4 regions of the Aliivibrio sp. A6 genome follow, and region 2 is predicted to be linked to each of the others. Evidence: predicted binding sites of a transcription regulator. Region 2 holds the regulator's gene; each other region holds the start of a gene.
The links. The regulator PurR, encoded in region 2, represses purine synthesis genes. The targets are predictions, from matches to a motif close to TNANGNAAACGTTTNCNTNA.
Positions count from the first base shown of each region.

Region 1: the regulator PurR is predicted to act here: its motif matches at 5,699-5,718, upstream of purM (phosphoribosylformylglycinamidine cyclo-ligase).
Region 3: the regulator PurR is predicted to act here: its motif matches at 3,745-3,764, upstream of purL (phosphoribosylformylglycinamidine synthase).
Region 4: the regulator PurR is predicted to act here: its motif matches at 3,805-3,824, upstream of metK (methionine adenosyltransferase).

Region 1 is NZ_JARACR010000004.1:34,218-42,424, forward strand. It holds gene PVK70_RS03585 (beta-barrel assembly-enhancing protease) at 1-1,339, shown strand, start outside; gene arsC (arsenate reductase (glutaredoxin)) at 1,356-1,706, shown strand; gene PVK70_RS03595 (DUF2069 domain-containing protein) at 1,727-2,158, shown strand; gene PVK70_RS03600 (DUF2066 domain-containing protein) at 2,237-3,388, opposite strand; gene PVK70_RS03605 (uracil-xanthine permease family protein) at 3,595-4,845, shown strand; gene upp (uracil phosphoribosyltransferase) at 4,923-5,549, opposite strand; gene purM (phosphoribosylformylglycinamidine cyclo-ligase) at 5,781-6,821, shown strand; gene purN (phosphoribosylglycinamide formyltransferase) at 6,955-7,593, shown strand; gene PVK70_RS03625 (class II glutamine amidotransferase) at 7,645-8,207, opposite strand, start outside.
Region 2 is NZ_JARACR010000036.1:15,616-23,822, forward strand. It holds gene PVK70_RS16445 (hypothetical protein) at 1-720, opposite strand, end outside; gene torR (two-component system response regulator TorR) at 911-1,609, opposite strand; gene torD (molecular chaperone TorD) at 1,845-2,492, shown strand; gene purR (HTH-type transcriptional repressor PurR) at 2,766-3,773, shown strand; cyclic di-GMP riboswitch class I at 3,930-4,011, shown strand; gene PVK70_RS16465 (TfoX/Sxy family DNA transformation protein) at 4,138-4,725, shown strand; gene PVK70_RS16470 (hypothetical protein) at 4,936-5,673, opposite strand; gene PVK70_RS16475 (MGMT family protein) at 5,812-6,114, shown strand; gene PVK70_RS16480 (YbaY family lipoprotein) at 6,152-6,655, opposite strand; gene tesB (acyl-CoA thioesterase II) at 6,886-7,749, shown strand; gene PVK70_RS16490 (Lrp/AsnC family transcriptional regulator) at 7,825-8,207, opposite strand, start outside.
Region 3 is NZ_JARACR010000009.1:82,331-90,537, reverse strand. It holds gene purL (phosphoribosylformylglycinamidine synthase) at 1-3,579, opposite strand, end outside; gene mltF (membrane-bound lytic murein transglycosylase MltF) at 3,943-5,427, shown strand; gene PVK70_RS07650 (hypothetical protein) at 5,916-6,074, shown strand; gene tadA (tRNA adenosine(34) deaminase TadA) at 6,167-6,697, opposite strand; gene PVK70_RS07640 (LysR substrate-binding domain-containing protein) at 6,698-7,570, opposite strand; gene PVK70_RS07635 (S-(hydroxymethyl)glutathione dehydrogenase/class III alcohol dehydrogenase) at 7,760-8,207, shown strand, end outside.
Region 4 is NZ_JARACR010000002.1:158,443-166,649, forward strand. It holds gene PVK70_RS01790 (phosphoglycerate kinase) at 1-104, opposite strand, end outside; gene epd (erythrose-4-phosphate dehydrogenase) at 271-1,290, opposite strand; gene tkt (transketolase) at 1,603-3,597, opposite strand; gene metK (methionine adenosyltransferase) at 3,984-5,138, shown strand; gene PVK70_RS01810 (SprT family zinc-dependent metalloprotease) at 5,425-5,916, shown strand; gene endA (deoxyribonuclease I) at 6,031-6,735, shown strand; gene rsmE (16S rRNA (uracil(1498)-N(3))-methyltransferase) at 6,814-7,545, shown strand; gene gshB (glutathione synthase) at 7,559-8,207, shown strand, end outside.

The DNA of each region.
Region 1 (8,207 bases), on a different contig from region 2:
TTCAACCCTGACGATTGATCAAGAGTTAATCTACGGTGATGCCTACATGCGTATGCTTAGAGCTAGCCAACCTGTGATTAATGATCCTGTTTTAGCCGAATATGTTCAAGATCTTGGTCATCGCCTTGTCGCTAACGCCAGTGATGTAAAAACCCCATTCCATTTCTTTCTGATTAATAACAGAGACATTAACGCCTTCGCTTTCTTTGGTGGTTATGTTGCTCTGCACTCTGGTTTATTTTTATACGCACAATCAGAAAGTGAATTAGCCTCGGTTGTCGCTCACGAAATCGCACACATTACTCAACGACACCTTGCTCGAAGTATGGAAGAACAAGCAAGACGTTCACCTGCAACAATGGCAGCACTTGTTGGTTCATTATTATTAGCCATTGCAGCACCAGAGGCAGGTATTGCAGCGATTACAGCAACCACTGCAGGTACAATGCAAAGCTCTATTAACTACACCCGCAGTAATGAAAAAGAAGCTGACCGATTTGGTATTGATACGCTCGCAAAATCAGGGTTTGATGTCTCTGCTATGCCTCGTTTTTTCTCTCGCTTAGCAGATCAATACCGCTACGCAAGTACACCACCACCTATGCTGTTAACTCACCCATTACCGACATCTCGTATTACTGACAGTCGAGAAAGAGCACAACAATACCCAATGCGTAGAGTCAATACTTCTCTGCGTTACCATCTGGCTCGCTCACGCATTGTGGCTCGTTTTGCAGGTATTGATAGTAATGCCGCACTTGATTGGTTTTCTCGTAAATCAAAAACTCATAATGTCGATATAAAAAATGCTCTAAATTATGGTAAAGCGTTAGTTTATATCGATTCAAAGCAATACGATAAAGCGCAGCCATTGATCGATAACTTATTAAAGAACGATCCCCTTAATACGTTTTATATTGATGCAGCAACAGACTTAGATCTGTACACAAAAAAGAATGAACAAGCCATTACACGTCTAAAAAATGGGTTAGTTCAACTGCCAAATAATGCGGTGTTAACTATTAATTATGCTCACGCCCTCTCTGAATCCAATAAACCAGCAGAAGCCGTTCGAGTATTACAGCGCTACACCCACGATAATCCTAGCGATCCAACGGGATGGCAATTATTAGCTAAGGCGTATCATGATAATGGCAGCTCTGATGGTGAATTAGCAGCAAGAGCTGAAGTTTACGCGCTTAAAGGAATGTGGAATAAAGCATTAAGTAATTATACTCAAGCAAGCCAATTGGTTGAGTATGGAAGTTTAGATCAAGCAAGATACGACGCAAGAATCGATCAGCTTCGTCTATCAAGAGAGCGTTTTAGCGCTTTATAATCAATAAGGAAATAGTATGTCTGTTGTTATTTATCATAACCCTCGTTGCTCAAAAAGCCGTGAAACGTTAGCACTCGTAGAAGCACAGGGCGTTACCCCTGAAATTGTGAAATATTTAGAAGAAGCACCAAGTGTAGCGACATTAAAAACCTTGTTTTCTCAGCTAGGGTTTACTTCAGTTCGTGACATGATGAGAACAAAAGAAGCTGAATATAAAGAACAAAACCTAGAAGATAGCTCGGTAAGCGACGAGCAACTTTTTGAAGCAATGGTACAAACACCAAAGTTGATTGAACGCCCAATAGTCGTTCATGGTAATCAAGCAAAAATTGGTCGTCCGCCTGAGCAAGTTCTAGAGATTTTATAGATAGGAAGCAGGAAGCTAACATGGATTCAGTTGAAATGAGCGCAGAAACAAAGCGCTATCGTTTTCTTGCACTATTTTGTAATTTAGCACTGTTAGGTTTTGTTGCACTTTGGCACAGTACCCTTTCACCTCATCCACTAATAAACCCTTATGGCATTATGGTAGCGTGGATAATACCAATGCTTTTTCCACTTAAAGGGATTATCCAAGGGAAACCTTATACTCATGCATGGGCAAACTTTATTTTAATGTTTTACTTCTTGCATGGTTTAACCATTCTTTGGCTTGATGAGGGAGAGCGTTATCTCGCTTTAATTGAAGTTATCATTACCTCTGGTGCTTTTGTTGGTAATATTTATTATGCTCGCTTACGAGGCAAGGAATTAGGGTTAAAACTCAAACGTCTGTCTGAAGTCGAAAAAATAGAAAAAGCCAAATATACCGAGAAATAGTGAGCTTACAAATACAAAAAAGGTGACTACATTATATAGTCACCTTTTTTATTTATAATTATCGATAGTTCAAATCTATTAACTTGCGCTGAGTTGGTACTCATGGACAACAGGTTTTATTGGTTCTTCTGATTCAACTGAGATCTCGTTGTCTACTGACTTATCAGCCTCTTGCGCTACATTCTGAGTAACACCCTCAGTGATAGCACTTTTTTCAGTCCCATCATTTACAACAGGCTCTTCTGGAATAAGTGAAATACGAGCGTTTTTACTCAAAAGCTCATCATTAAACTGTTGGTAATCCCCCAACAAGCTTAATGTATAGGTCACTTTGTCCCCTTGAATGGTATTTACTTGCACACTTGCCACTGAATTCATTTGCTTTAATTGCTTCTCAATACTGAAAAAAGCACGTGTTGTGTGAATGCCTTGAATAGAAACCGTTTCTGAATCACTCGCCACTGCCCCTAAGTTTTTAGTGTAGGTTTTAGCAAAGTAATCACTCACCTCATTAACCATATCAGCCAATTGAACAGAGCCAGATACACGACCTTCAATCGGTTTTTTTGATGCAGTAACTAAATATTGAGGCGTTGTATCAAATAAAGTCCATGTTGAACTATTGCCACGCACTTTTACCACCAATATGGCTTGTGGGTTATAACGCTCACTCGCATCTGCAATTGGTTTTTTAAAGTTACCCCATAAATCAGGGATCTCGATTGAAGTTACATCGTCAAAATCCCCAACAGGGAACATGACAGGTAAGCCTCTCTCATTCGCGGCATCTTTAATTCGCGTAATTAGGCTGTTGTTTGACTGTTCCCAAATAATGCTTCTTTGGTAATTATATTCATTCACCACCCAAACCAAGACTGATTTACGCGGTGTTTCCCAAATACTTTGCTCTGCTTGAGTTAATAAGCTCAACACCATCTTTGAGTTATAGCCTAACTTCATTGCTCGAGGTGCGTCATCGTATTCAACAAAACTCATTTGTGTTACATAGCGATCACTCTGTGTTAGCGCTTTCTTTATTACTTCATTTTGAGCAATATCAGTTTTTCCTGACACTTTGATCAGAACATTAACTAAACCATCTTGTTTAGCAATACTTTCTGCTTTTTCTGCTCCTGTTAATTGCACTTCTGTATGATAGAGATCGTTTTGCTGTTGAGCAAAAACAGGCCCTGTAATCATACAAATTAATAAACACAAAATACGTAACATCAAACAACCTATAATTACTTTTATAATTTACTGCTGATAATAAGGGCTATCCCCTTATTCAGCAAGGATTCGAATTGACTCAGATCTAACTTTCAAGCTATTAGAGTGATACAAGGCAGAAAAGTTTTATTTTTTCACGAGCTAAATCAAGATATTTATTAATGGAATAGTGATAGAATCCCTCAAATTCATTACTGGAAATGGAAATGCTATACAATTTGTTCCAAGGTTTTCAAATGCTGTTCGTTGCATTTGGTGCACTCGTTCTTGTTCCCCTTCTTACTGGCTTAGACCCTAATGTTGCTCTGTTCGGTGCTGGTGTTGGTACCCTTCTCTTCCAATTAGTTACTCGTCGATCTGTCCCTATCTTCCTTGCCTCCTCCTTTGCCTTTATCGCTCCAATTATTTATGGCACCCAAACATGGGGCATTCCTGCGACTATGGGTGGCTTAATGGTTGCTGGATTTGTTTATGTCATTTTAGGCGCCGTGATTAAAGTGAGAGGCGTTGCTTTTATTCATAAATTACTGCCTCCAGTGGTTGTTGGTCCGGTCATCATGGTTATTGGTTTAGGGCTTGCGCCAACAGCTGTAAATATGGCTTTAGGTAAAACGGGCGATGGTGCATTTCAATTAGTTGATGGGCAACTTGCTTTCTGGATTGCGGCGGCTTCATTATTTACCACTATTGCAGTGAGTGTTTTCTCTAAAGGTTTTTTCAAACTGCTGCCAATCCTCTCTGGCATTATTGTTGGTTATTCTTTAAGTCTTATTTTTGGCGTAGTCGATTTCACTCCAGTTCATCAAGCCGCTTGGTTTGCACTGCCTAATTTCACGTTTCCTGAATTTAATATTAATGCCATTCTGTTCATGATCCCGGTAGCAATTGCACCAGCCGTTGAACACGTTGGTGATATGTTAGCTATCTCAAATGTAACCGGAAAAGATTATCTTAAAAAACCAGGATTACATCGCACAATCACTGGTGATGGCGTAGCAACAATGGCCGCATCATTAATTGGTGCTCCACCAAATACAACTTACAGTGAAGTAACTGGTGCGGTTATGCTAACTAAAGCGTTTAATCCAGTAATAATGACGTGGGCGGCGGTATGTGCCATTGTTCTTGCTCTGGTTGGTAAATTAGGCGCAATGCTCCAAACTATTCCAGTACCCGTTATGGGCGGGATTATGATTTTACTGTTTGGCTCGATTGCTACTGTTGGTTTAAATACTCTTATTAAAAACCAAGTCGACCTGCATAAAGCACGCAATCTTACCATTGTTGGTGTAACGCTTGTGTTTGGTATCGGTGGTATGGCGGTAGGTATTGGTGACTTTAACCTTCAAGGCGTAAGTCTGTGTGGTATCGTTGCGATTGCGCTTAATTTAATTCTTCCTAATGATTTAGGCGAAAGCCATGTTGTTGATAACGCACAAATGGAAGAAGATAAATAATTCTAGGTAAAGAAAAGGCTTGATGATTAATTCATCAAGCCTTTTTTTAATTCTTCATTTCTAGTTTCTAAACTAAATTATTTAGTACCGAAGATCTTATCACCAGCATCGCCAAGACCAGGTACGATGTAACCTTTATCATTTAGCTTTTCATCGATAGCCGCAGTGTAAAGCTCTACGTCTGGGTGTGCTTTTTCTAGCGCTTCAATACCTTCTGGAGCAGCAACAAGTACAAGAACTTTAAAGTGCTTACAACCTTTCTCTTTTAAAAGATCTAGCGTAGCAATCATAGAACCGCCAGTTGCTAACATTGGGTCGACAACAAGAGCAATACGCTCATCGATGTTAGAAGCCAATTTATTAAAGTACGGTACTGGTTCTAATGTTTCTTCATCACGGTAGATACCTACAACACTGATACGTGCGCTTGGAATGTGCTCTAAAACACCATCCATCATGCCAAGACCTGCACGAAGAATTGGTACTACTGTTACTTTTTTGCCTTTAATTTGGTCAACTTCAACAGGGCCATTCCAGCCATTGATAGTTACTTTTTCTGTTTCAAAATCTGATGTTGCTTCATACGTTAGTAGGCTACCTACTTCTGTTGCTAATTCACGAAAACGCTTAGTGCTGATTTCGCCTTCACGCATTAAACCAATTTTGTGTTTTATTAGCGGATGTTTTACTTCAACAACTTTCATTTCTGACTCCAGATACTGATACATTAATCAAACCTTCTAATTATACATAATTTTGAATTGAAAAATGACGTTATAAGAAAATATTTTATACCTCGTAAAAGCATTTACCGAACTTATTATTTTTTATTACAAAATTTATGCAATTTTCCTTACGCAAACGTTTCCCTTTTTACATTGTGCTGTTAGAATGGCGCGGATTTTTGAAATCCAACCTATGGCGAGGACACCTCCGTGAGCGACAACAAAACTTCTCTTAGCTACAAAGATGCTGGCGTAGACATTGATGCTGGTAATGCACTTGTTGATCGAATTAAAGGCGTAGTGAAACGCACTCGTCGCCCAGAAGTAATGGGCGGCATTGGTGGTTTTGGTGCGTTATGTGAACTTCCGACTAAATACAAGCAACCTCTTCTTGTTTCTGGTACTGACGGTGTTGGTACTAAGTTGCGTTTAGCATTAGATTTAAACAAGCATGATACTATCGGTATCGACTTAGTTGCTATGTGTGTTAATGACCTGATTGTTCAAGGTGCAGAACCACTGTTCTTCCTTGATTATTATGCAACAGGTAAACTTGATATTGATGTAGCAGCTGAAGTAGTCACCGGTATCGGTGAAGGCTGTATTCAAGCAGGTTGTGCATTAATCGGTGGCGAAACCGCTGAAATGCCAGGCATGTATGAAGGCGAAGATTACGATGTTGCTGGATTCTGTGTTGGTGTTGTTGAAAAAGAAGACGTTATCGACGGCACAAAAGTAGCGGCTGGTGATGCTCTAATCGCAGTAGGATCAAGCGGTCCACACTCAAATGGTTACTCATTAATTCGTAAGATCCTTGAAGTATCAAATGCCGATCTTAACGAAGAACTGAATGGTAAAACTATTGCCGCTCACCTAATCGAACCAACAAAAATCTACATTAAATCAGCACTAAAAATGATTGCTGAGCATGATATTCATGCCATCTCTCATATTACCGGTGGTGGTTTCTGGGAGAATATTCCACGCGTACTTCCAAAAGGAACAAAAGCCGTTGTTAATGGCAACAGCTGGGAATGGCCTGCAATCTTCAACTGGCTACAAGAAAAAGGGAACGTTGATACTTACGAAATGTACCGTACCTTTAACTGTGGTGTTGGACTGGTTATCGCGCTTCCAAAAGATCAAGCAGAACAAGCTGTTGCTCTACTGAATGCTGAAGGCGAAAACGCTTGGGTAATTGGTGAAGTTGCCGCAGCTGAACAAGGCGAAGAGCAAGTAGAGATCCGCTAATCGATTTCAACAAACTTTGAACTCGTTCATAAACAAAAAATAAAAGGTGATCAATTATTCGATCACCTTTTTTATATCTGCCATTTGTGCTCGAATGGTCGATATTAATATTAAACAGAATAAGATAATTATAATGAAAAATATTGTTGTATTAGTCTCAGGAAGTGGAAGCAACCTACAAGCATTTATCGATGCTTGTGGTGGCAACATTCCAAACGCTCATATTAGCGCCGTCATTTCAAATAAAAGCGATGCTTTTGGATTACAAAGAGCCATTAATGCTGGTATTAATGTTCACTCATTAAGTGCAAAAGGATACGAGAATCGCGAGAAGTACGATCAAGCCTTAGCGACTCTTATCGATCTTCATCAGCCTGATGTGATTATTCTTGCCGGTTTTATGCGTATTTTAAGTGAAGATTTTGTGCTTCGCTATCAAGGGAAAATGCTGAACATTCACCCTTCTCTTTTACCAAAATACACTGGGCTACACACTCATCAACGCGCAATTGATGCTGGTGATAAAGAACATGGCACCAGTGTTCATTTTGTTACTCCTGAGTTAGATGGTGGCCCTGTCATACTACAAGCGAAAGTGCCAATCTTTGAAAATGATACTGCAGAAGAGGTGGCATCACGCGTACAAGCTCAAGAGCATGTAATCTACCCAATGGTGGCTAAGTGGTTAGTTGAAGAACGATTGATAATGCAAGATGGTAAAGCTGTCTTAGATGGGAACGTATTGGGACCGTCAGGATTAGAGACAGAATAATATAAAAATGCCCATCGATATTATCTATCAATGGTATTTTTTATATAACGTTTACGCATTAATTGGGCATTCCGATGGTGGTGGCGCCATTTCTGGTACCGTATCGTGATTGCCTGCAATCAATTCTCCAAAATGAAACAACGCGTACTCGCCAACTTTCATTTTGTGCCACTCTTCATTATCTGTTAATGGACGAGTTACAACGACAGAAACCACATCATTTGGGGTCGTTTCTTTATGAAAATCAATTGTGACATCTTCATCAATCAAGGACGCTTGGCCAAAAGGTGCACGTCTTGTGATCCAATGTAAGTTATTCGAGCAATAAGTCATTAAATACTCACCGTCGCTCAAAAGCATATTAAATACGCCTAATCCTCGAAGGTGATCGCAGCACTCAGAGACAAACTCAAACATTAGCATCATATCTTGCGGCGGCTCTGGGTATTTATCCTCTAACTGATTTAATAACCAGCAAAAAGCACGCTCACTGTCTGTTTCACCCACAGGTCGAAAACGTCCTGTCGACAACTCATCAAACCCAGTCAACTGACCATTATGAGCAAACGTCCAATACTTCCCCCATAACTCTCGCGTAAAAGGGTGTGTATTTT
Region 2 (8,207 bases):
TTTTGTTTTGTCTAATTCTGCTTTTGTTTGCCCATAGCTAATGGGTGCAATGGCTTTAAAACCTTTACTTGATAATATTGAAAACTCTTTTTCTAATGGCTCAACATGAATTTTCAGTGTCGTTTTGATTTCCGTCACTTTAGCTTTAGTCAGGAAAGAAGCCTGTTCTGTTTGTGCTTCAGCAATATCATCTTCGATAACCGTAACAAATAAAGCTTTGTATTGTTTATTTAGGTTAGCAAACTCCTGAGGGTAATAGCGTTGCACATCAATTGAATTGATATAAGTCATCTGAGCGATTGCATCAGACAGCACGATATCTGCATTTTCTTTGTAGCTTTTTAGTTTATTAAATTGTGCATCCGCATTGGTTACTAATGACATATATTTAGCCGCATAAGAACCTGAAGAGAACATTGAGTACTCTTCATTAATTAAACCTGGCTCTTTTTCGATTTCTAAGAAAATCTCTTTCGCTTCTAGCCATTCATCCATCATAGAGGCATAAGTAGACTCTGAATAAATTTGGAACTCAGAGACAGAATCAAACGTCGTTTTATCCAGTGAATATTGCTTCTGAAGTGCATCAAATGTTGCTATTGATGGCGTATTTCTATTCTGTTCAACCGAGACTGCTGAGGTTTCCCCACCAGTACTTTGACAACCCACCACACCAACTAATGCTGAGGCAATCACTGCCACTTTGAAATATTGTTTCATCCTAAACCTATTAATAATTATGTTTGAATAGACAAGCGCAAGCACTCTAGGCTTATTTTATTATAAAAAACATTTTTAATCAGCTTTTCTTATAGATGAGTCACTAATTACATTGACAACTAAATAGGCAATAAAAAAGCCACTCAAATTCTGAGTGGCTTTTGATAAAATAAAAATAACTTAGGAGAGGTTAATCTCCTGCAAACATATAGCCTTCGCCATGAACAGTAACAAAAATTTGTGGATTTTTAGGGTCCATTTCCATTTTTGCACGCATTCTACGGATCAATACATCAATTGTTCTGTCATTTGGCGCATCTACTCGATGACTTATCATATTCAAAATACGCTCACGTGATAGAACGGTATTAGGATATGACGACAGCGCAACTAACAACTCATATTCTGCTTTTGTTAATTTTACTGGCTCACCATTATTTGATAATGCTCGACGTTGAATATCAAATGTCCACTCGCCAAAACGAACTACATTTGATTCATCTAACTCTGCCGGTTCATTAGCTAATGACATACGCCAAAATAAGTTTTTAACTCGGACTAAAAGTTCACGTAGCTCAACAGGTTTTGTGACGTAATCATCAGCACCCATTTCCAAGCCTACAATTCGATCAATACTATCAGTTCGTCCTGTAACAAGAATAATACCAATATTAGATTGGCTACGCAGTTCGCGTGCCAACAATAAACCATCCTCTCCTGGTAGGTTTATATCAAGCATAATTAAATCAACTTTTTGTTCAGCCAAAATAGTTCGCATTTCTGCACCTGTTTCAGCCTCGCTCACTTGATATCCCTCGGCTTCAAAATAGCCTACAAGTTTAGAGCGAGTTACCACTTCGTCTTCAACAACTAAAATGTGATAGCTCATAATTTTCTCTTTTTATGGTTATTTGGATGGTTCTTATCTTATTCTATTCATATTTTGTAATAATGCCAATTTTCAATTGATATATCTGTGATTTGTTTGATTCAAAACAAATCTTAACCAAAATTCGGCTTTAATCTTTACATATATATTTATACACGCTGTTAATGATAGGTGCTATTCCTTTTCACACTTATCCAGTACAATTCCCATATAAATTTTTTGGAGTGACGAATACATGAACGAATTGACTGCATTTAACGAACAACGCGCTGAAATTTACTGGTGGTTATCAAGTTTATTAACAAGCGAATTAACCGCAGAACAATTAGAAGAATACAATAGCTTTGAAGTTCGTACATTTTTATCAAACTTAGCTGAAACCGCAGAATTATCTAGCTCAGTGAGTGCTCTAATTGAAAAGTTAAATCAATTACAAAAACGTGAAGACGCACAACTTGAACTTTCTGCCGACTTTTGCCAAGCTTTTTTAGGTTCAGATAAAAGCAGTGCCCTACCTTATGCATCACTATACCTTGATAAATCAGGTCTTTTGAATGCAAAACCAGCACAAGAAATGCGTGCACTATTAGAGAAATATAACATCGCACAAAAAGCTGAATTTAATGAGCCTGCCGATCACATTGCCATTGAACTTGATTTTCTTGGTAATTTAATCGTAATGACAAACCAACAAGCTTCTGAAGAAGAATTTGAAGCTTACATGGCCGCTCAGTTAAACTTCATTAATGAGCAACTCTTATCATGGACACCACGCTTTAGCCAAATCTGCCAAGAGCGAGATGAGTTCGGCTTCTACGCAGCGGTTACACATTTCTTAGTGACGTTCTTACAGTTAGATGCTGCATTCCTTACTGGTGAGTAATTGAGTCACTCATTTTGATGATATAAATTAACAAGTACGTGATATAAATCAGATTACAACTAGAATTTATGAAATCAATAATTGTTTGCACTATACTTTACCTATAGTATGTGTACGCAAACGATAAAATTAAAACATTAAATAAAAGCCGCATTTTTAGCGGTTTTTTTCATTTATCAGGGCCTATTTATCTTCCATCAGTTCTTTAAAAGAGCAACACCTATTTTGTTGGAACATAAATAGCCCCTTATTTAACTATGTTAAGGCTTAAATATGGCTACAATTAAAGACGTTGCAAAATTAGCAGCGGTATCAACAACAACCGTATCTCACGTAATAAATAAAACTCGCTTCGTTGCTGAAGCAACACAAAAACGCGTGTGGGAAGCTGTCGACGAATTAAATTACGCACCAAGTGCCGTAGCTCGTAGTTTAAAATGCAACACAACACGAACTATCGGTATGCTAGTAACGCAATCATTCAATCCTTTTTTTGCAGAAGTAATGCACGGTGTTGAAAATTACTGTTACAAGCAAGGCTACACATTGTTTATGTGTAATACCGAAGGTGATCTAGAAAAGCAAAAACATTACATCCGTATGCTGGCAGAGAAACGAGTAGATGGCTTACTTGTTATGTGTTCTGATCTAAATGAGCAACTTCTTGCTCTTCTTGAGAAAAACACTGAACTACCTATGGTTATCATGGACTGGGGCCCAGACAGCCCACACACAGATAAAATCATTGATAATTCAGAAAAAGGTGGTTACTTAGCGACTAAACATTTGATTGAAAAAGGTCATACTGAAATCGCATGCATTACTGGTCAAGCAGATAAGGCAACGTGTAATGAGCGAATCCATGGTTTTAAACGTGCGCATGAAGAGGCAGGATTAGCCTTTAATCCAAATTGGATTTTAGAAGGTGATTTTGAATGTGCTTCTGCAGCTAAAGCGATAGATAAACTAATCGCAATGGACAAACAGCCAACGGCTATATTCTGTTTCAATGACATTATGGCATTAGCCGCGATTAGTCGAATTAAACAGTCTGGTTTACGTGTACCTGAAGATATCTCAGTGATTGGATATGATAATATTGAGTTATCTGCTTATTTCTCTCCACCACTCACTACAATTCATCAACCTAAGCGAAGAGTCGGAAAAACCGCGGTTGAAATTTTATTAGAGCGTATAAAAGATAAACATCACGAGCGTCGTATTTTTGAAATGCAGCCTGAAGTAGTATCTCGAAATAGTGTTTTTGATAAGACTAAATAATAAAGTTTAAATTTACAAAACAAGAACAATCAACGTCATTCTCAAGGAAAAGTTGAACCAACTTAACAAAAATGACGTTAATTTTATGGAGCAAGATCACATTTTTTGATTTTTTTTGGTCTCTTGACTTATTGATTGCTATATCATCATCCAAAGTCACGAACAGGGCAAACTGTGCGAAAGTGCAGGACGCAAAGCTTCCGGCCTAAGTTTTATATAGGGTAGCGGGGTTGCCGATGGCAAGTATTCTTTTATGCATTGTTAATTTTTACTTTAAAATAACAATTCTATATTTTGAACTTGCTACTATTTCCTCGGGCTCAGTTGTTTAGTGACATAGACTTACTAACCGAGAATTATTGCAATGGATAAACCAGTACTAAAAGAATCACTCCGTCTCCTCTCCTCTCTAGGAAAGATCACTTCACGTTCTATGTTTGGTGGTTTCGGTATATTTATCGACAGCACTATGTTCGCACTTGTCGTTCAAGATAAGCTGCATTTAAGAGCAAGTGATGACACTATCAACTTATTTAAAGAGCAAGGATTTGAACCATACGTTTATAAAAAACGTGGTTTTCCTGTCGTGACCAAATATTTTGCAATTTCAGCAGAATGTTGGGAAGAACCTGATTCAATCTTATTACAAGCGGTTATCGCTCTAGATGTCGCTAAAAAAGATAAAGAAAAACAGAAATCAGAAGGTCCATCTCGAATTAAAGACCTACCAAATTTACGATTAGCAACAGAACGAATGCTTAAAAAGGCAGGTATTAATACTGTTGAAGAACTTCGTGATACAGGGTCAGTTAACGCATACAAAGCCATTCAACAAACGCACTCTAGCAGTGTGAGCGATGAATTACTTTGGTCTCTTGAAGGTGCTATAAAAGGCACTCACTGGTCTGTTATTCCATCAGCGACCAGAGATGAATTAAGAAAGCAACTATAGATTAACTCGCTGTTATTACCAATTTTATACCAATCTACATAAGTATTTGATCATTCTTGCTTGTTAAAATCGATTATATCTGCGTTATAAATTTTGTAATTAGAACCACTAGTTACTGTAATTTATGCCTTGCTCTAATCGATTTTTCCTACGCAATTATCTGATCAACTATTTATCCAGAATGGTATTACTTCTAAATAGATGGTGAACCTAATCTGTTGGTTCATCATCTACCTGCATCATAAAATCAGTTATCCAACCAATCATTAAAATCATCAACCACGAGACCATCACAGAGGTAGGTACCTCGAACTTGGGTGAAATAATTAAGGTGGCAAATGCTATAACCGGTAAAAGCCATGACAGCATAGTAAGCCAATCACGATACTTTGAGCTACCAACACTCTGTAAACAAACAATAAGACCAGTAATAGACAGAGCTACCAATGCCGCATGTTGCAAGCCACCTATCCATAATGGAACGACCAAAACCAGAGGCCACCACGCATTTCGATTCACTGGTTTCCAACTTCTCGCCGCTACCCAAACTAAAATAACACTGATAATCTGAATCAATGTTAAAGACGCAGCCCCTTCTAATTTGCCTTCATACTGCAACGCCATTATTCCAGCTTCCATCGCCACCACTACTGCAATAATAAAAGCGATTAAATGGATACTTTTTCGTCGTGAAAAGACCACCATCAACAATGGAAATAGAGTCCAAACAGAGATAGATAACGATAAAGGCTGCTCACTTAATGTCCAACCAAATAGCGAAATACCACTCACTAACACCCAAGTAGCCACGCCCCCTAGAGGAATTAACCACAGCATTGGAATAGCCAGAGCCAACAAAGGAAGTTCACCTCCGCTAATCCCAAAAGCCAATACGCCAACAACAACAAGTAGAATACTTAATATAATTGATAATACAGTCAAAACCATCTTCTCCCTCCTTGGTATCAAGCGGTTTACTTTGTTACTATTTCAGTTTAGCGGTAATAATTAGCTTTATCACTGACTCACCTCACTTTTCTAAGATAATACTTATCTGAATTGGCACGCATTAAGGTATTCATTTCAATGGACGAATTTGCTCAAAATATTTATACAAATCTATATTATGTGCCAAAGGGCCGAGTGATTACTTATGGACAACTTGCAACATTGGCAGGCTTTCCTAATCATTCTAGACACGTAGGAAAAGTATTATCACAACTGCCAAAAGAGACGCAATTACCATGGTATCGAGTTGTTAATGCTCAAGGGAAGATATCATTACAAGGTGGGAGATTTGAAAGACAGAAGCAATTACTTGAAGAAGAAAATATATTAATAAAGGATAATGGAAGTGTTTCAAACTTTAAACAAGTAGTTATGCCTTAAAACACAACTACTTAATTTTATATACTACTTTTCAAAATTATTGACGAACGCCTTTTAGCATTAGGTCTTGTTGCATAGTTTTTGCTTCATCAGTAATAACGGCGTAGTTAGTATCTGTTGTGAAACGTAATTTACCATCCACTTTGATTGTTGCGCGTACAGAGTAGCTATGGTTTGCTTGAATATCTGCTGTATCAAACTCTAAAGAATAATCAAATGGAGAGGATTTTTCTGCTGCCTCAAAAGTTTGCTCAGAAATCGTTTTTGATGGTGCATCAGCTAATGACACATCAGCCAGTGTTACTGTAATAACCGCATTTGCAGGCAATGCAATGCGCTCACGGTAACCAACACTACCCGTGACTACTTGTGTCTCAACCACTTCAATTACGTCAGTATTTGCAGCATCAGTTTGAGTTACTTCCTCTTGAACCACCACTTCTTGTTTTACCGTTTCTTTTTCAGATTTATCTGTTGAATTACAGCCAACCATTGTAATCCCTGTAGCCACCGATAACGCCACCAATAATGATTTTTTCATTTTATTCTCTCTTTGTTATATATTTTGATAAAAACGACATAAATATAAACCTAATATATTAAACTGTCTTCTCATCGGCTCTATCTTTGACAGAAAACTAACTCAACGACCGTAAAATCACACGGTCCTGATGTTATCTTGACCAAGTTAACATATTGTTTAACTTATTGAACTCAAACTGAATCTACCTCACAATAGAATAATTACGTTACTGGTACTAAGGCAAAGAAATGAATAAAGCATTAAATGAGTTATTGACCCTCCTACAGCTAGAACAATTGGAACAAGGTTTATTCAGAGGGCAAAGTGAAAACCTTGGTTTGCCGCAAGTTTACGGTGGTCAAGTCATTGGCCAAGCGCTTTCAGCTGCTCGTTACACCGTAGATAACGCAAGAACGGTACATTCTTTTCATAGCTACTTTCTTCACCCTGGTGACCCAGAAAAAGCGATCATTTATGATGTTGAAAATCTAAGAGATGGTCGAAGCTTTAGTACTCGTCGTGTTAAAGCCATTCAAAACGGCCGTCCAATTTTCTATTTAACCGCTTCTTATCATGGTGATGAACCTGGTTTTGAGCACCAATCATCAATGCCTGACATTGCTGGCCCTGAAAACTTTGCTTCAGAAACACAATTAGCAGAAGCCATTAAGCACGTACTTCCACCAGCGGTTCAGAAAATATTTTGTGGCGAAAAACCGATTGAAGTTCGCCCTGTTAATATCGTTAATCCATTAGCACCTAAAAAAGCAGCACCAACACAGCATTTATGGATCAAAGCAAACGGTGATTTGCCAGATAACCAATTAATTCATCAATATTTATTAGCTTACGCTTCTGATTGGGGATTTTTGCCAACAGCATTACACCCACATGAAGTCAGCTTATTAACGCCAAATTTCCAAGTTGCTACGATTGATCACTCAATGTGGTTCCACCGCCCATTTAAAATGGATGAGTGGTTGCTTTACTCTATTGAAAGCACCAATGCGAGCGGCTCTCGAGGCTTAGTTCGTGGGGAGATATTTAATCAGAAAGGTGAGCTTGTAGCGTCTGCAATGCAAGAAGGTGTTATGAGAATGAAGAAAAAATAGGCCATTTATCCCAAATAGCGCAGGTCTGGTATTACTCCTGACCTGCGATAACAAAGTAATTTAATTACGGGAAATCTATAATGGTAGCTCTGTTGTATACTTCAAAGGTTCCATTGCAAATGTACTGGTAACATTCGAGATCCCATCAACACTATTCACTAATTTTTTATAGAAACCATCAAAGGCTTTCATGTCTTCTGATAACACTTTCATCATGTAATCATACTCACCTGCCATTCGATAAAATTCCATCACTTCAGGAAAATCAGAAACCGTATCAACAAATTTGTTGTACCATTCTTGTGAGTGATTTGAGGTTTTAATCAAAACAAAGGCATTAAAACTTAACCCTAATTTTTCTGGATTAAGCAAAGCCACTTTCTTTTCTATTACCCCTTCTTCTTCTAGCCTTTTTAATCGTTTCCAGCAAGGTGTCGTGGTTAAATTTACGGCCTCGG
Region 3 (8,207 bases), on a different contig from region 2:
TACAGAATCAGACTTCTGAACTTCAACGAGGCTGAAACGAGCTTCAAAACGCTCAGATTCATTGCGAACAAAACGTGGCCAGTATTCAGCTCCAGGGATAAGTTCACGCAGGTTAGACAACATCTGACAACCGTTACACACACCTAAAGAGAAGGTATCTTCACGCTTGAAGAAGTTTTCAAATTGATCACGCGTAGAGTCGTTAAACAGAACCGATTTAGCCCAACCTTCACCAGCGCCCAGTACGTCACCGTAAGAGAAGCCACCACAAGCCACAAGACCGTTGTACTCTTCTAGTACCGCTTGACCCGTTAGGATGTCGCTCATGTGAATATCAGTTGCTTCAAAGCCTGCACGGTCGAATGCTGCTGCCATTTCAACGTGAGAGTTAACACCCTGCTCACGTAGAATTGCCATCTTAGGCTTAGCGCCCTTATTTATCATAGGAGCGTTGATGAATGGCGCTGCAATGTCTTCGTTCACGTCAAAGCTTAGTTTTACGTTCAGACCTGGGTCTGAGTTGTCTTTCTTCGCTTCGTGTTCTTGATCAGCACATACTGGGTTATCACGTAGACCTTGCATTTTATGTGTCGTTTCTGCCCAGATAGTACGTAGTTCAGTACGGTTACGTTCAATGACTACAGACTCGCCAGACTTAATCACTAGTTCGTTAGAGTCTTCAACAGAACCAATGACGTGTGAACACGCTTCTAGACCGTTTGCAGCAAGTGTAGAAAGAACAGCATCTAGGTCATCGTTTCGAACTTGGATTACCGCACCTAGTTCTTCGTTGAATAGTGCTGCTAGCGTGTCTTCACCCAGCGCTTCAATGTTTGCATTAACACCACAGTGACCTGCGAATGCCATTTCTGCTAGCGTTACGAATAAACCACCGTCGCCTTTATCGTGGTAAGCCACAACTTGATCGTTAGCAACAAGTGCTTGAACGCCTTCGTAGAAACCTTTTAGCTGTGCTGCATTGTCTACGTCTGCTGGCTTGTCACCAAGCTGCTTGTAAACTTGCGCTAGAGCCGTTGCTCCTAGACGGTTTTTGCCGTTACCTAGGTCGATAAGTACTAGTGAAGTGTCGCCTAGTCCTTCAAGGTTATCAGGGGTGCGAAGTTGAGGCGTAATCGTCTTACGAACGTCTTCAACACGTGCAAACGCAGTGATAACCAGAGATAGCGGAGACGTGACTTCTTTGTGCTCGCCGTTCTCTTCCCACTGAGTCTTCATCGACATTGAGTCTTTACCCACAGGGATAGTTAAGCCCAGTGCTGGACATAGTTCTTCACCAACTGCTTTTACCGCTTCGTAAAGACCGGCATCTTCACCTGGGTGACCAGCTGGAGACATCCAGTTCGCCGACAATTTAATGTGTTTGATATCGCCGATGTTGGTCGCAGCGATGTTTGTGATTGCTTCACCAACCGCTAGACGAGCCGATGCGCCAAAGTCTAGTAGTGCCACTGGCGTACGCTCACCAAGAGACATTGCTTCACCGTGGTAAGAGTCGTAACTTGCCGCTGTTACTGCGCAGTTTGCAACTGGAACCTGCCATGGACCAACCATTTGGTCACGAGCCACAAGGCCTGTTACCGAGCGGTCACCGATAGTGATAAGGAAGGTTTTCTCAGCGACTGTTGGTAGACGAAGAACACGGTCAACCGCTTCGTTCATTTCAATACCAGAACGATCAATCGCAGGGTTATTCACTTTTAGCGTTGTCGCGTCACGGTGCATCTTAGGTGTTTTACCTAATAGGATGTCCATTGGCATGTCGATTGGCGTGTTGTCGAAGTGTGAATCTTCAAGTTTAAGTTCACGCTCTTCTGTTGCTTTACCAACCACGGCGTATGGTGCACGCTCACGCTTACAAATCGCATCAAACGTGGCCATATCTTTATCAGCAACCGCCATTACGTAACGCTCTTGAGATTCGTTACACCAGATCTCAAGTGGGCTCATGCCCGGCTCATCGTTTGGTACGTCACGTAGGTTGAAGATACCGCCACGCTCACCATCGTCTACTAGCTCAGGAAGTGCGTTCGAGATACCACCCGCACCCACATCGTGGATGAATGCGATTGGATTCGCATCACCTAGCTGCCAACAACGGTCAATAACCTCCTGACAACGACGCTCCATCTCTGGGTTTTCACGTTGTACTGAAGCGAAATCAAGATCTTCTGCTGATTGGCCTGATGCCATTGAAGAAGCGGCACCGCCACCAAGGCCGATGTTCATCGCAGGACCACCAAGAACAATTAGGCTTGCACCGACTGGGATCTCTTTTTTCTGAACATGCTCGTCACGGATGTTACCAAGACCACCAGCTAGCATGATTGGTTTGTGGTAACCACGCACTTCTTCACCTGCGTGAGAGTTTACTTTCTCTTCGTAAGTACGGAAGTAGCCAAGTAGGTTTGGACGACCAAATTCGTTGTTGAATGCTGCGCCACCTAGAGGACCTTCAAGCATGATATCCAAAGCAGTAACGATACGGCTTGGCTTACCAAAATCAGTTTCCCAAGGTTGAACGAAGTTCGGGATCTTAAGGTTAGATACAGAGAAAGCAACAAGACCGGCTTTTGGCTTACCACCAATACCCGTTGCGCCTTCATCACGAATTTCACCGCCTGAACCTGTAGATGCGCCCGGCCAAGGAGAAATTGCGGTTGGGTGGTTGTGCGTTTCAACTTTCATCAAGATGTGTGTTTTCTCTTGATGGTAGCTGTATTGGCGAGTCTCTGGATCTGGGAAGAAACGACCGACTTCAGAACCGGTCATTACCGCTGCGTTATCTTTATAAGCCGACAATACGTGATCAGGGGTCACTTCAAAGGTGTTCTTAATCATTTTAAACAATGATTTTTCTTGCTTAACGCCATCGATAGTCCAATCCGCGTTAAAGATCTTGTGGCGACAATGCTCTGAGTTCGCTTGTGCAAACATCATTAATTCGATATCTGTTGGGTTACGACCTAGCTTTTCAGTAAAGCTTTCAAGTAAGTAATCAATCTCATCTTCTGCTAAAGCAAGACCTAGGGTAACGTTTGCGTCTTCAAGCGCTTTACGGCCACCGGCTAATAGATCAACTTCTGCATATGGCGCAGGTTCTGCCACAGCAAACAATGCTGACGCTGATTCAAAATCGGTAAATACCACTTCCATCATGCGATCATGGAGAATGGCTTTAAGTTCAACTAATTGAAGTTCAGAAAGCGTTTCAGACGTTTCTATATAAAAAGCAGTACCGCGCTCTAAACGTGCGATTGTAGCTAGGCCACAGTTATGAGCAATATCAGTAGATTTTGAAGACCAAGGCGAGATAGTACCTGGGCGAGGGGTAGTAAGTAGCAATAAACCTTCAGGTTCATGCTCCTCAATCGTTGGACCGTAAGTCAGTAATTTTTCTAGCTTCTCAACTTCAGACGCATCTAAGTCCGCCGTTAGATCAGCAAAGTGTGCAAACTCAGCATAAATACCAGTAACAGGTAAATTTAGCTCGCGACAAAGCTCAAGTAGCTTGTTAACACGAAATTCAGATAGAGCAGGTGAACCACGCAAAATTCTCATGTACTTAGGTCTCTTTGGCAATGAATTAAAGGTAATATTGGAATAGTTTCATGTAGTTAAAAATAGTTAACTCGATTAATTATTCATAACTCATAGTGACTATGCCGATGTTACCTCTGGTATTGCGAGCGCATTATAAAGGATTTTGTTTTGTGAAGTAACACCAAAAGCAACCGTTTGCGTGTTTTTTTTGAAAAAAGTGTAAATGACCTTTAAATTTAAAATTATTGCGCAAAAAACAGGCGTAAGGAAAAATAAACTGTCTCAATCTCTAATAATTGTTGTAATTTGTTACCGTGCTTTTGCCTCTTGATATGCCATTTGATATAACTACGCCTTACTTATTTAAAAGAGCATTCTGACTTGAGCCGCATCCCATATCATCGTCTTCTAAAATCTTGCCTTGTCATTTCTACACTGGTTTTCACCCTTACAGGATGCCAAGTAGAATCAGAACCAAAAACAAAGCTAGAGCAAATCAGGGAACGTGGTGTTTTACGAGTCAGTACGTTAAATAACCAACTCTCTTATTACATTGGTTCTAATGGCCCAACCGGACTAGATTACGATCTGGCAAAAGCCTTTGCTGAAAAACTAGAAGTCAAACTCGAGATCACCCCTGCATATACTTATTCAGGCTTGTTTCCTGCGTTAGAGCGTAATGAAGTCGACATTATCGCGGCCAATATGACAATTACCCCTGAACGCTTACAAAAGTTTCGTCCGGGACCTGTCTACTACTATGTCAGCCAACAAGTGGTATATAAAAAAGGCAGCTGGCGCCCTCGTAATATCAAAAACCTAACTCAACTTGATGAAAATATCACCATTGTTAAAGATTCAAGTTTTGAGGGTACGGTAACAAAGCTTAAAGAAAAGCACCCGAAATTAGAGTGGCATACTGAAGCGGATACTGATGTTAGCGAGTTACTAAAAAAAGTAGCGACTGGCGAAATACACTACACGATCGCTGATTCTGTTGAATTATCACTGACACAACGTATTCATCCTGAATTGGCTGTCGCTTTTGAATTAACGGAAGATCAACCCGTTGCATGGTTTATACAACAAACAGAAGATGACAGCTTACAAGCCCTACTCATTGAATTCTTTGGTGAGTTAAAAGAGAGTGGCAAACTAGCGCTTCTTGAAGAGAAATACTTTGGTCATGTTGAGTCGTTTGATTATGTCGACACTCGTGCTTTTATTCGAGCACTAGAAAGTAAGTTGCCAAAATGGGAACCACTATTTAAAAAATACGCAGGTGACTTTGATTGGCGTTTCCTTGCTGCTCTTTCTTACCAAGAGTCTCATTGGAATCCTCTTGCAAAATCCCCAACAGGCGTTCGTGGCATGATGATGTTAACACTACCAACGGCCCAATCTGTTGGTGTTAAAAACCGTTTAAATCCAGAACAGAGTATTCGTGGTGGCGCTGAATATTTACGCAGAATTGTAAAGCGGGTTCCTGACTCAATTACTGAACATGAGAAGATTTGGTTTGCACTTGCTTCATACAATATAGGCTTTGGACATATGATGGATGCAAGACGTCTAACTCAACGTTTAGGTGGAGATCCTGACTCTTGGACAGATGTTAAAGATAACCTGCCACTATTACGTCAAAAGCGTTATTACAAGTACCTTCGCTATGGTTTTGCTCGTGGTGATGAAGCTCAGAATTATGTAGAGAACATTCGCCGTTATTACCAAAGTATTATTGGCTATGAACAAGAACAAGCAAACAAGTTGATCCAAGAAGAAATTACGGTTGAAGATTTAACCGTAATTGATGTGCCACTTTCTTCTGCAGCTGCGACGATTAGTAATACCATTCTGGATAAATAGTTGATCAGATAATTGCGTAGGAAAAATCGATTAGAGCAAGGCATAAATTACAGTAACTAGTGGTTCTAATTACAAAATTTATAACGCAGATATAATCGATTTTAACAAGCAAGAATGATCAAATACTTATGTAGATTGGTATAATGCCACATCTAGCAAATAACTTTCTATTTGCTGGTAATAAAAATTGTTAAAAAAACTTACTAAATGGCATGTTCATGTTACGGTAACAATTAACACATACTCTGAGTTACTTGTTCTCAAGATCATGCCAATTAAAGTTATACCAATGTAATTAATTAAATGATCTATTTATTACGCAGGAAAATCGCTTAAGAATAAGGCAAAAATTCTTATAAGTAGTTATTCTACAATAAAAATTTTTAACGAAATTACTAAGTGATTTAACCAGTAATAATGATCAGATAATTACTGGAATTGGTATTAAACGTACTTTAATTTTTATTCGTTAAATTAAGGGGGAGCCTATGCTCTCTAATAGAAGAAAACTTAAACCAAGTACCTCACTAAAAGGCAGTACTCAACGTCGACGTAAGCTGTTAAATAACCACAAGAAAGTGCTTCATCGTCAACGAACTTATGCTATGTCACTGTTTGATGAAGGTGAACCGTTCTCTTGTCGATAATCTTTAGGCAAGCGTTTTTTATGCGCACACAGTAAAAAGGCAAATTGCGATAATTCAATTTGCCCTCTCTTACATTTACTTTATCTTCTAGATTATTCCATCATCTGATTTTTCAATTCAGCTTCCCGCTGTAACTTTCGCTCTTCTTTTTTCTCTTTACGTCTGCGTTTAAAAAAAGCTTGTAGCTGTGCTCTACACTCTTCTTCCATCACTCCAGAAGCACACTCTACAAAATGAAATGCGGTTGCTGACGTAAATAAATTAATCACACTGCCAGATGCGCCTGTTTTCATATCTGATGCACCAAAAATAACACGCTTAATACGACTATGCACAATCGCACCAGCACACATAGGACATGGTTCTAACGTAACGTATAACGTCGCATCAACTAAGCGATAGTTTTCAATTTTACTTCCCGCTTGTTTAATCGCCATCATCTCGGCATGTGCCGTTGCATCATGAGAACCAATTGAACGGTTCCACCCCTCACCTATGATTTCACCATCTAAGACAATCACAGCACCAACAGGAACTTCACCTTCCTCTTCAGCAATTGCGGCCAGTTCTATTGCTCGCTGCATATAGAAGTTCGCATCTTTATTTTCTTTTTCAACACTCATCTATTCAGCTAACTCTTGGGCTAAAAATTCAACCAATAAACGAACCTTAGTGGAAAGATGTCGGTTATTTGGATACACCGCCCAAATCCCCTCTTTTGGCTCACGATAAGGTACGAGTATTTCAACCAACTCACCTTTATCCATTGATTCCTGAACATAAAAATCAGGCAATTGAACGATACCTAAGCCTTTTAACGCTGCATTAGTTAAGGCTGCACCGCTATTACAATGAACAGACCCTTTCACTCTTACGCTTTTTTCTTTTTTCTTTTCAATAAAACGCCAAATAGGCAAACTACCAATCAAACAGTTATGCTGAGATAATTCAGATAAGGTATGAGGCTCACCATGTTTTTCAATATAACTAGGAGAAGCGCACACTCTAACCTGTCGACTTGATAAGCGCTTTGCCATCATAGTTGAATCGGTTAAACGGCCTAATCGAATCGCCAGGTCAAAATCTTGCTCAACCAAATCTAATGTCTGATTTGATAAAACAAGTTCAAGCTCAAGCTGTGGGTACATCAGCATAAAATCACTAAGCAATGGCGCAATTAACTGCTCACCATACGTCACCGACGATGTGATTTTTAAGCGTCCTTGAGGTGTTGCATTAAGCTCAGTGATCGCTCTATCTGCTTGTTTTAATCCTTCAACTAAATGACGACAATGCTGATAATAAGTTTGTCCTGCTTCAGTTACCGACACCTTTCGCGTTGTTCTGATCAATAACTTAATTGATAAACGATCTTCTAACGCAGCAACTTTACGGCTAATTTGAGCCACTGATGTATCAAGAGCTCTGGCCGCTCCGGTAAAGCTTTGCGCTTCAGCAACGGCAACAAACTCAGTTACCCCTTCCCAATCAATCACAGGCAATTCCCCACTAGTATTATTACATATTCGTAAAAATTATTTACTATTCTACCGTATTATCAATTGATGCGAAATACTTATAATGGCACCCAACAAGACGACGAGCACAAACAAAAAATAGCACTATGCTTAAAATGAAACTTGCATATATGTCGTCGATTACATTATCCCAATAAGGAAAATCCAATGGCTCTTGATATTAAACCTGGTCAAACTCACATCAAATCTAAAGCAATGGTAGCTTGGGCTGCTGGCGAACCTCTTAAAATGGAAGAAGTGGATGTTCAACTTCCTAAAGCAGGCGAAGTTTTAGTTCGCATCGTTGCTACTGGTGTATGTCACACTGACTTATTCACTCTATCTGGTGATGATCCAGAAGGTATCTTCCCTTCAATCTTAGGTCACGAAGGTGGCGGTATTGTTGAAATGGTGGGTGAAGGCGTAACGGGTCTTGAAGTCGGTGACCACGTTATCCCTCTTTACACTGCTGAATGTGGTGAGTGTAAATTCTGTAAATCTGGCAAAACTAACCTTTGTCAGGCGGTTCGTGAAACTCAAGGTCAAGGCCTTATGCCTGATGGAACAAGTCGTTTCTCTATTAACGGTGAAACTATTTTCCATTACATGGGTTGCT
Region 4 (8,207 bases), on a different contig from region 2:
GCATCAGAAGTTACTTTACCATCTTTAACTGGTACGTTTAGGTCAGCACGGATAAATACGCGTTTACCTGCAAGTTCCAGGTCAGTCATCTTGATTACAGACATGTTTTGTCCTCTCAATTAAATAATAAAAAGTTTTCAAGCTCGGCATCATTGCCAAACCGATTAAATTCTTACTGCATTATTCAGTAAATAGGGATGGAGTTCACTTTTTTCAAGGTGAAAATTAATCTTTTTTCTCTTTCCATCACAAATTGTTTGATTGATGCTTTTATTTTCTCATTACTAATGCGGTATCTAACATCCGATTAGCAAATCCCCACTCGTTATCGCACCAGACTAGCATTTTAACTAAATGCCCATTACTCACCCTTGTTTGCGACCCATCGACAATGGCGCTATGGGGATCATGATTAAAGTCGATAGAAACAAGCGGTGCTTCAGTATAGTCAACAATGTTATGTAATGTACACCGAGATGCGTTAACAATGGTTTGATTTATGTCATTAACTTTCACATTTGTATTAATTGTTACACTTAAATCCATCGCGGTGACATTTACTGTCGGCACTCGCACGGAAATCGCTTCAAACTTGTTGGAAAATTTCGGAAATATTCGCTCAATACCTTTATGCAATTTAGTATCAACAGGAATAATTGATTGGCTTGCCGCTCGAGTTCGACGCAAATCAGAGTGATAAGCATCAATCACTTGCTGGTCATTCATAGAAGAATGGATAGTGGTAATGGTGCCAGAATCAATCCCAAACGCATCATCAATGGCTTTAATCACAGGAATAATACAATTGGTGGTGCAAGAGCCATTCGACACAATTCGGTGCTCTGGTAATAATGTATCGTGATTCACGCCATAGATAATTGTGTTATCTAAATCAGTACCACCAGGATGAGAAAACAGAACTTTTTTAGCGCCTGCTTCGATGTGCTTTTCACCATCCGCTTTAGATCCATAAACCCCTGTACAGTCCAAAACCAAATCAACACCTAATGATTGCCACGGCAAAAGAGAAAGATCCGCTTGATGTACGATTCTAATCTTATCTTGAGAGCCATCAGGGAAATCGATATAAAGATATTCTTGATCATGAGTGACTTTATGGGCAAAGCGTCCATGCGTAGAATCGTACTGAAGAAGATGAGCCATGCCTTCTGGCTGCGATAATTCATTAACCGCTACCACTTCAATTTGATCGCGTTTACCACTTTCATACAACGCGCGAAGTACGCTACGCCCAATTCGACCAAATCCATTTATCGCCACTCTCAACATAACGCTTTGTTTCCTCAATTCCATTTAAGGCTATTGTACCCTTTTCCATTATACCATTCTGGATAAGTAGTTGTTCAAATAATTGCATAGGAAAAATCGATTAGAGCAAGGCATAAATTACAGTAACTAGTGGATCTAATTACAAAATTTATAACGCAGATATAATCGATTTTAACAAGCAAGAATGATCAAATACTTATGTAGATTGGTATTATCTCTTAAAGGATCAAAAAAGCGAAGCCACCTTTCGATAACTTCGCTTTCAATTTTATGTATGACTTATCACTAAATTAAGCGAATGCTTTTATTTAATTAAGCCAAAAGCTCTTTTGCTGTGTTTACTACGTTTTCTGTAGTGAAACCAAACATTTTGAATAGCTCATCAGCAGGTGCAGATTCACCAAACGTTGTCATACCTATGATCTTGCCACCGAAACCAACGTACTTGTACCAGAAATCAGCAATACCCGCTTCAACAGCGATACGCTTAGTTACTGATGATGGTAAAACCGCTTCACGGTACGCTTCGTCTTGTTTATCAAATGCATCAGTAGATGGCATAGAAACAACACGTACTGATTTACCTTCAGCAGTCAGTTGAGCCGCAGCTTCAACCGCTAGTTCGACTTCAGAACCTGTTGCAATAAGGATAAGCTCAGGTTGGCCTTCACAATCTTTTAGGATGTAAGCACCCTTAGCAATGTTTGCTACTTGCTCTTGTGTACGCTCTTGCTGTGCAAGGTTTTGACGAGAGAAGATTAAAGAAGAAGGACCATCTTTACGCTCGATAGCCAGTTTCCATGCAACTGCAGATTCAACTTGGTCACATGGGCGCCATGTGCTCATGTTTGGTGTTAGACGTAGAGAAGCAATTTGCTCAACTGGTTGGTGAGTTGGGCCATCTTCGCCAAGACCGATAGAGTCATGCGTGTAAACTTGGATGTTTTGCACTTTCATCAGTGCAGCCATGCGCATTGCGTTACGAGCGTACTCCATGAACATTAGGAAAGTTGCGCCGTACGGTACGAAACCACCGTGCAGAGCAATACCGTTCATGATCGCCGTCATACCAAACTCACGCACACCGTAGTGAATGTAGTTACCAGAGAAATCTTCAGCAGTTAGAGACTTAGAACCAGACCACATAGTTAGGTTAGAAGGCGCAAGGTCAGCAGAGCCACCCATGAATTCAGGTAACATAGCACCAAACGCTTCTAGTGCATTTTGAGAAGCTTTACGTGAAGCGATATTTGCAGGGTTCGCTTGAAGATCTGCAATGATTGCCGATGCTTTTTCTTCCCACTCTGCAGGTAAATCGCCATTTACACGACGCTTGTATTCAGCTGCAAGCTCAGGGTATGCCGCTGCATACGCATCAAATTTAGCATTCCAAGCTGCTTCTTTTTCAGAACCCGCTTCTTTTGCATCCCACTCAGCAGCCACGTCTGTTGGAATTTCAAATGCGCCGAACTCCCAGCCTAATGCTTTCTTAGTTGCTGCAATTTCATCAGCACCTAGTGGAGCACCATGACAGTCGTGTGTACCTTGCTTGTTTGGAGAACCAAAGCCAATCACTGTTTTAGTACAGATCAACGTCGGACGAGGGTCCGCTTTTGCTGCAATAATTGCAGCGTTGATTGCATCAGCATCGTGACCATCAACCGCCGGGATTACATGCCAGCCGTACGCTTCAAAACGTTTAGGTGTGTCATCAGAGAACCAACCTTCAACTTCACCATCAATAGAAATACCGTTGTCATCCCAGAAAGCAACTAGCTTACCAAGACCAAGAGTACCCGCTAAAGAACACGCTTCGTGAGAGATACCTTCCATTAAACAACCGTCGCCCATGAACACGTAAGTGTTGTGGTCAACGATATCATGGCCTTCACGGTTAAATTGCGCTGCCAATGCTTTCTCAGCCATTGCCATACCAACACCGTTTGTGATGCCTTGACCTAATGGACCAGTCGTTGTTTCGATACCTGGTGCATAACCGTACTCAGGGTGACCTGGTGTTTTAGAATGCAACTGACGGAAGTTTTTTAAGTCTTCGATAGAAAGGTCATAACCAGAAAGGTGAAGCAGAGAGTAAATCAGCATTGAACCGTGACCATTAGAAAGAATGAAACGGTCGCGATCAGCCCACTCTGGATTCTGTGGGTTGTGATTTAGGTGGCTACGCCATAATACTTCAGCGATGTCTGCCATACCCATAGGTGCGCCAGGGTGACCAGAATTTGCTTGTTGAACACCATCCATGCTTAAAGCGCGGATTGCATTTGCTAGATGTTTACGTGAAGACATGCCTGCTCCTGAAAATTCGAAGGACTATATGTTTATTGAGCTAGTTAACTCTTGACTGGCTAACTCATCGTTATGAATTAACCTAAATTTGCAGGTCCGTATTGTCGCAAAGGCTTATCTGCACTGCAAACGATTACTTATAAAATAAAGCGCTTTTTTTCACGATTTTGAAAGAAAACCTTGTTTGCTGAAGTAAATCCCATGTTCAGACGCAAACGATTGGTTATGTCTTATATTTATTTTCTTCTATGAAATGAGTTGTAATTAATCAATATTCCTCTATTATAGCCGTCTAGATGGAAAAACGCCTACACTGTTATACGTATAGACTTATATAGATTGTGGGTATTTTTAGAACTTATTATTTATAGAAGTGGAGCTCCCTTATGGCTAAGCACCTATTTACCTCTGAGTCTGTATCAGAAGGTCATCCAGATAAAATTGCCGACCAAATTTCAGATGCAGTACTTGATGCGATCTTAGAACAAGATCCAAAAGCTCGTGTTGCTTGTGAAACGTACGTAAAAACGGGCATGGTTATGGTCGGTGGTGAAGTAACTACTTCTGCGTGGGTTGATATCGAAGAAATCACTCGTGAAACCGTTCGTGATATCGGTTATGTTCATTCAGATATGGGCTTTGATGCGAACTCTTGTGCAGTATTAAACACAATTGGTAAGCAATCTCCTGACATCAACCAAGGCGTTGATAAAGCCGATCCAAAAGAACAAGGCGCGGGCGACCAAGGCATCATGTTTGGTTACGCAACAAACGAAACACCTATCTTAATGCCTGCTCCAATTACTTACTCTCACCTACTTGTTAAAAAGCAAGCTGAAGTACGTAAGAGCGGAAAACTGGATTTCTTACGTCCAGATGCAAAATCTCAAGTAACATTCCAATATGACCAAGGTAAGATTGTTGGTATTGATGCTGTTGTTCTTTCAACACAACACTGTGATTCAGTAACCACTCCAGATCTTCGTGAAGCGGTAATGGAAGAGATCATCAAGCCAGTACTTCCTGCAGAATGGTTAAATAAAGAGACTAAGTTCTTTATTAACCCAACAGGTCGCTTTGTTATCGGTGGCCCAATGGGTGACTGTGGCCTGACTGGTCGTAAAATCATCGTTGATACTTACGGCGGCGCAGCTCGTCACGGTGGCGGTGCATTCTCTGGTAAAGATCCATCAAAAGTTGACCGTTCAGCAGCATACGCAGCACGTTACGTAGCGAAAAACATTGTTGCTGCAGGCATGGCTGATCGTTGTGAAATTCAACTTTCATACGCTATCGGTGTTGCAGATCCAACATCAATCATGGTTGAAACCTTTGGTACTGAAAAAGTATCTCACGACATCATCATTGAAGCGGTTCGTCAGCACTTCGACCTACGCCCGTACGGCCTACAAGAAATGCTTAACCTTCTTCAGCCAATCTACAAGAAGACGGCAGCATACGGTCACTTCGGTCGTGAAGAGTTCCCATGGGAAGCAACAGATAAAGCAGACATCCTTCGTGATTTCGCAGGCATTAAGTAAGCATTAATTACTTATCCCTGAATTTAAAAGGGAGCTTCGGCTTCCTTTTTTGTTTTCTAGCCCCATATACTCTTTATAATTACCTTGGTATTAAAACTTATACCATTCTGGATAAGTCGTTGTTCAGATAATTGCTTAGGAAAAATCGATTAGAGCAAGGCATAAATTACAGTAACTAGAGGATCTAATTACAAAATTTATAACGCTGATATAATCGATTTTAACAAGCAAGAATGATCAAATACTTATGTAGATTGGTATTAAATACTAAAAATAAAGAGATTCAATGACACCACTTCAGCAAGCATCCATAGCTAAAGCTCAGCAATGCATTCAACAAGCTTCTACTTTTTTTAATCGCCCTTTTTCTTTACCAGAAATTAAATTTACTCAGCGTGGAAAAATCGCAGGGACGGCTCGCCTTCAAGGTTGGGAAATTCGTATTAACCCTGTTTTATTAGAAGAGAATCAACACACCTTTATTAATGAAGTGATCCCTCATGAAATCGCTCACCTAATCACATTCAAGCTATATGGTCGAGTGCGCCCTCACGGCAAAGAGTGGCAAGGTGTGATGAATCAAGTTTTCAATTTACCAGCAAGAACCACGCACAGCTTTAGTGTTGATTCGGTAAAGGGAAAAACCTTTCCTTATCGTTGCAAATGCACAACACACGAACTTACTGTTCGCCGTCATAATCGAGTTCAACGTAAAGAAACTCAATACCTCTGTAAAGCGTGTCAGTCCCCACTAAAATGGATTAAACCTCGCTCATAGCGGTATGAATGTACATATTTCAGCTGTTTTTTATCCTAGTAATTAATTTATCTATAATGCGAATTAACAATAGGCTACCCTTACTGTATTAATATAATAATCAGTAGGTTTACCATGACATTAATTCGCTTAGTTATTAGCATCATCGCGATAACTTTCAGCTTCAATGCACTTTCAGCTCCCCCTTCCTCATTTTCTAAAGCTAAAAAACTAGCCGTGAAAATCTATCTTGATCACCCAACTTCTTTCTATTGTGGCTGTGACATTACATGGAAAGATAAAAAGAAAGGTATTCCTGACTTACAAAGTTGTGGTTATGACGTTCGTAAACAAGAAAAGCGTGCTAGCCGCATCGAGTGGGAGCACGTAGTCCCAGCTTGGCAGTTTGGCCATCAACGCCAATGCTGGCAAGATGGTGGACGCAAGAATTGCACCCGCAAAGACAAACAATTCAAAATGATGGAAGCTGACTTACACAACTTAGTTCCAGCCATTGGCGAAGTGAATGGTGATCGTTCTAATTTCCGTTTTTCACAATGGAACGGTAATAAAGGGGCCAATTATGGGCAATGTGCTTTTAAAGTTGATTTTAAAGGCCGTGTAGCAGAGCCGCCAGCACAATCTAGAGGTGCCATTGCTCGTACTTATTTATACATGAATAATGAATATCGTTTTAATTTATCCAAAGCACAGCGTCAATTAATGGAAGCGTGGAATAAACAATACCCTGTCTCAGCATGGGAATGTGAGCGTGATAAACGTATTGCTAAAATTCAAGGTAACCATAACCAATTTGTCTATAAAGCCTGTATGAAATAACATAGACTAACTTAGAGGTTGAAAAAGCAACCATTAACCTCCATCCTTAAATGTAAGATAGTTAAAGAAAAGTAGACCATGAGAATACCAAGAATCCATCATCCCGAACTGCTTCCTTCACAAGGAAAAATTAATTTAAGCGATGATGCAGCTAACCATGTTGGCCGCGTTATGCGAATGAAAGAAGGTGAAGCCGTATTACTGTTTGATGGCAGCGGTGCTGAGTTTCCTGCTGTAATTACTTCCGCATCAAAGAAAAGCGTAGAAGTTGAGATCAGCGAACGTATAGAGCGCAGCAGTGAATCTCCATTAAATTTACACTTAGGCCAAGTGGTTTCTCGTGGTGATAAAATGGAATTCACTATTCAAAAATCTGTCGAGCTAGGGGTTAATACCATTACTCCTCTTATTTCAGAACGTTGTGGCGTGAAGCTAAATAAAGAGCGTTTCGAGAAAAAACTCGAGCAGTGGCAAAAAATAGCGATTGCCGCCTGTGAACAATGTGGTCGTAATACGGTTCCTGAAATTCGCCCAATTATGTCTTTAGAAGAGTGGTGTGCTGAAGAGTATGACGGATTAAAACTAAACCTTCATCCAAGAGCAAAATACTCGATCAATACATTGCCGGAACCCGTGACAAATGTGCGCTTGTTAATTGGCCCTGAAGGCGGTTTATCGTCTGACGAAATTAACATGACAGAACAATATCAATTTGAAGAAACGTTGCTTGGTCCTCGAGTTCTAAGAACTGAAACCGCAGCGCTTACCGCAATTACAGCCTTACAAGTTCGTTTTGGCGATCTTGGCTAACTGGAGAAATACAATGATCAAACTCGGTATCGTAATGGATCCTATCTCATCCATTAACATCAAAAAAGACTCTAGCTTTGCCATGATGCTTGAAGCACAAAAGCGCGGCTGGGAAATCCATTACATGGAAATGGCTGACCTACACCTAGATCAAGGTAAAGCAGTTGCAGATACCAAAGTGGTTGAACTAAAAGAAGACCCTACAAGCTGGTATGAATTCAAATCAGAGCAAACTATCGACCTTGCTGATCTTGATGCTGTACTAATGCGTAAAGATCCTCCATTCGATACTGAATATATCTACGCAACTTACATTTTAGAGCGTGCTGAAATTCAAGGTGCATTGATTGTTAATAAACCTCAGAGCCTACGTGATTGTAACGAAAAACTGTTTACTGCTTGGTTCCCTGAGTTAACACCAACAACACTAGTAACGCGTAAAGCTGAAAAAATTAAAGCCTTCCGCGAAGAGCATGGCGATATTATCCTAAAACCACTTGATGGTATGGGCGGCGCATCAATCTTCCGTGTTAAAGCAGGCGATCCAAACGTATCTGTTATCATTGAGACACTGACTAATCACGAACAAAATTACTGCATGGCACAAACCTTTGTTCCAGATATCAGCAATGGTGACAAACGCATTCTTGTGGTTGATGGAG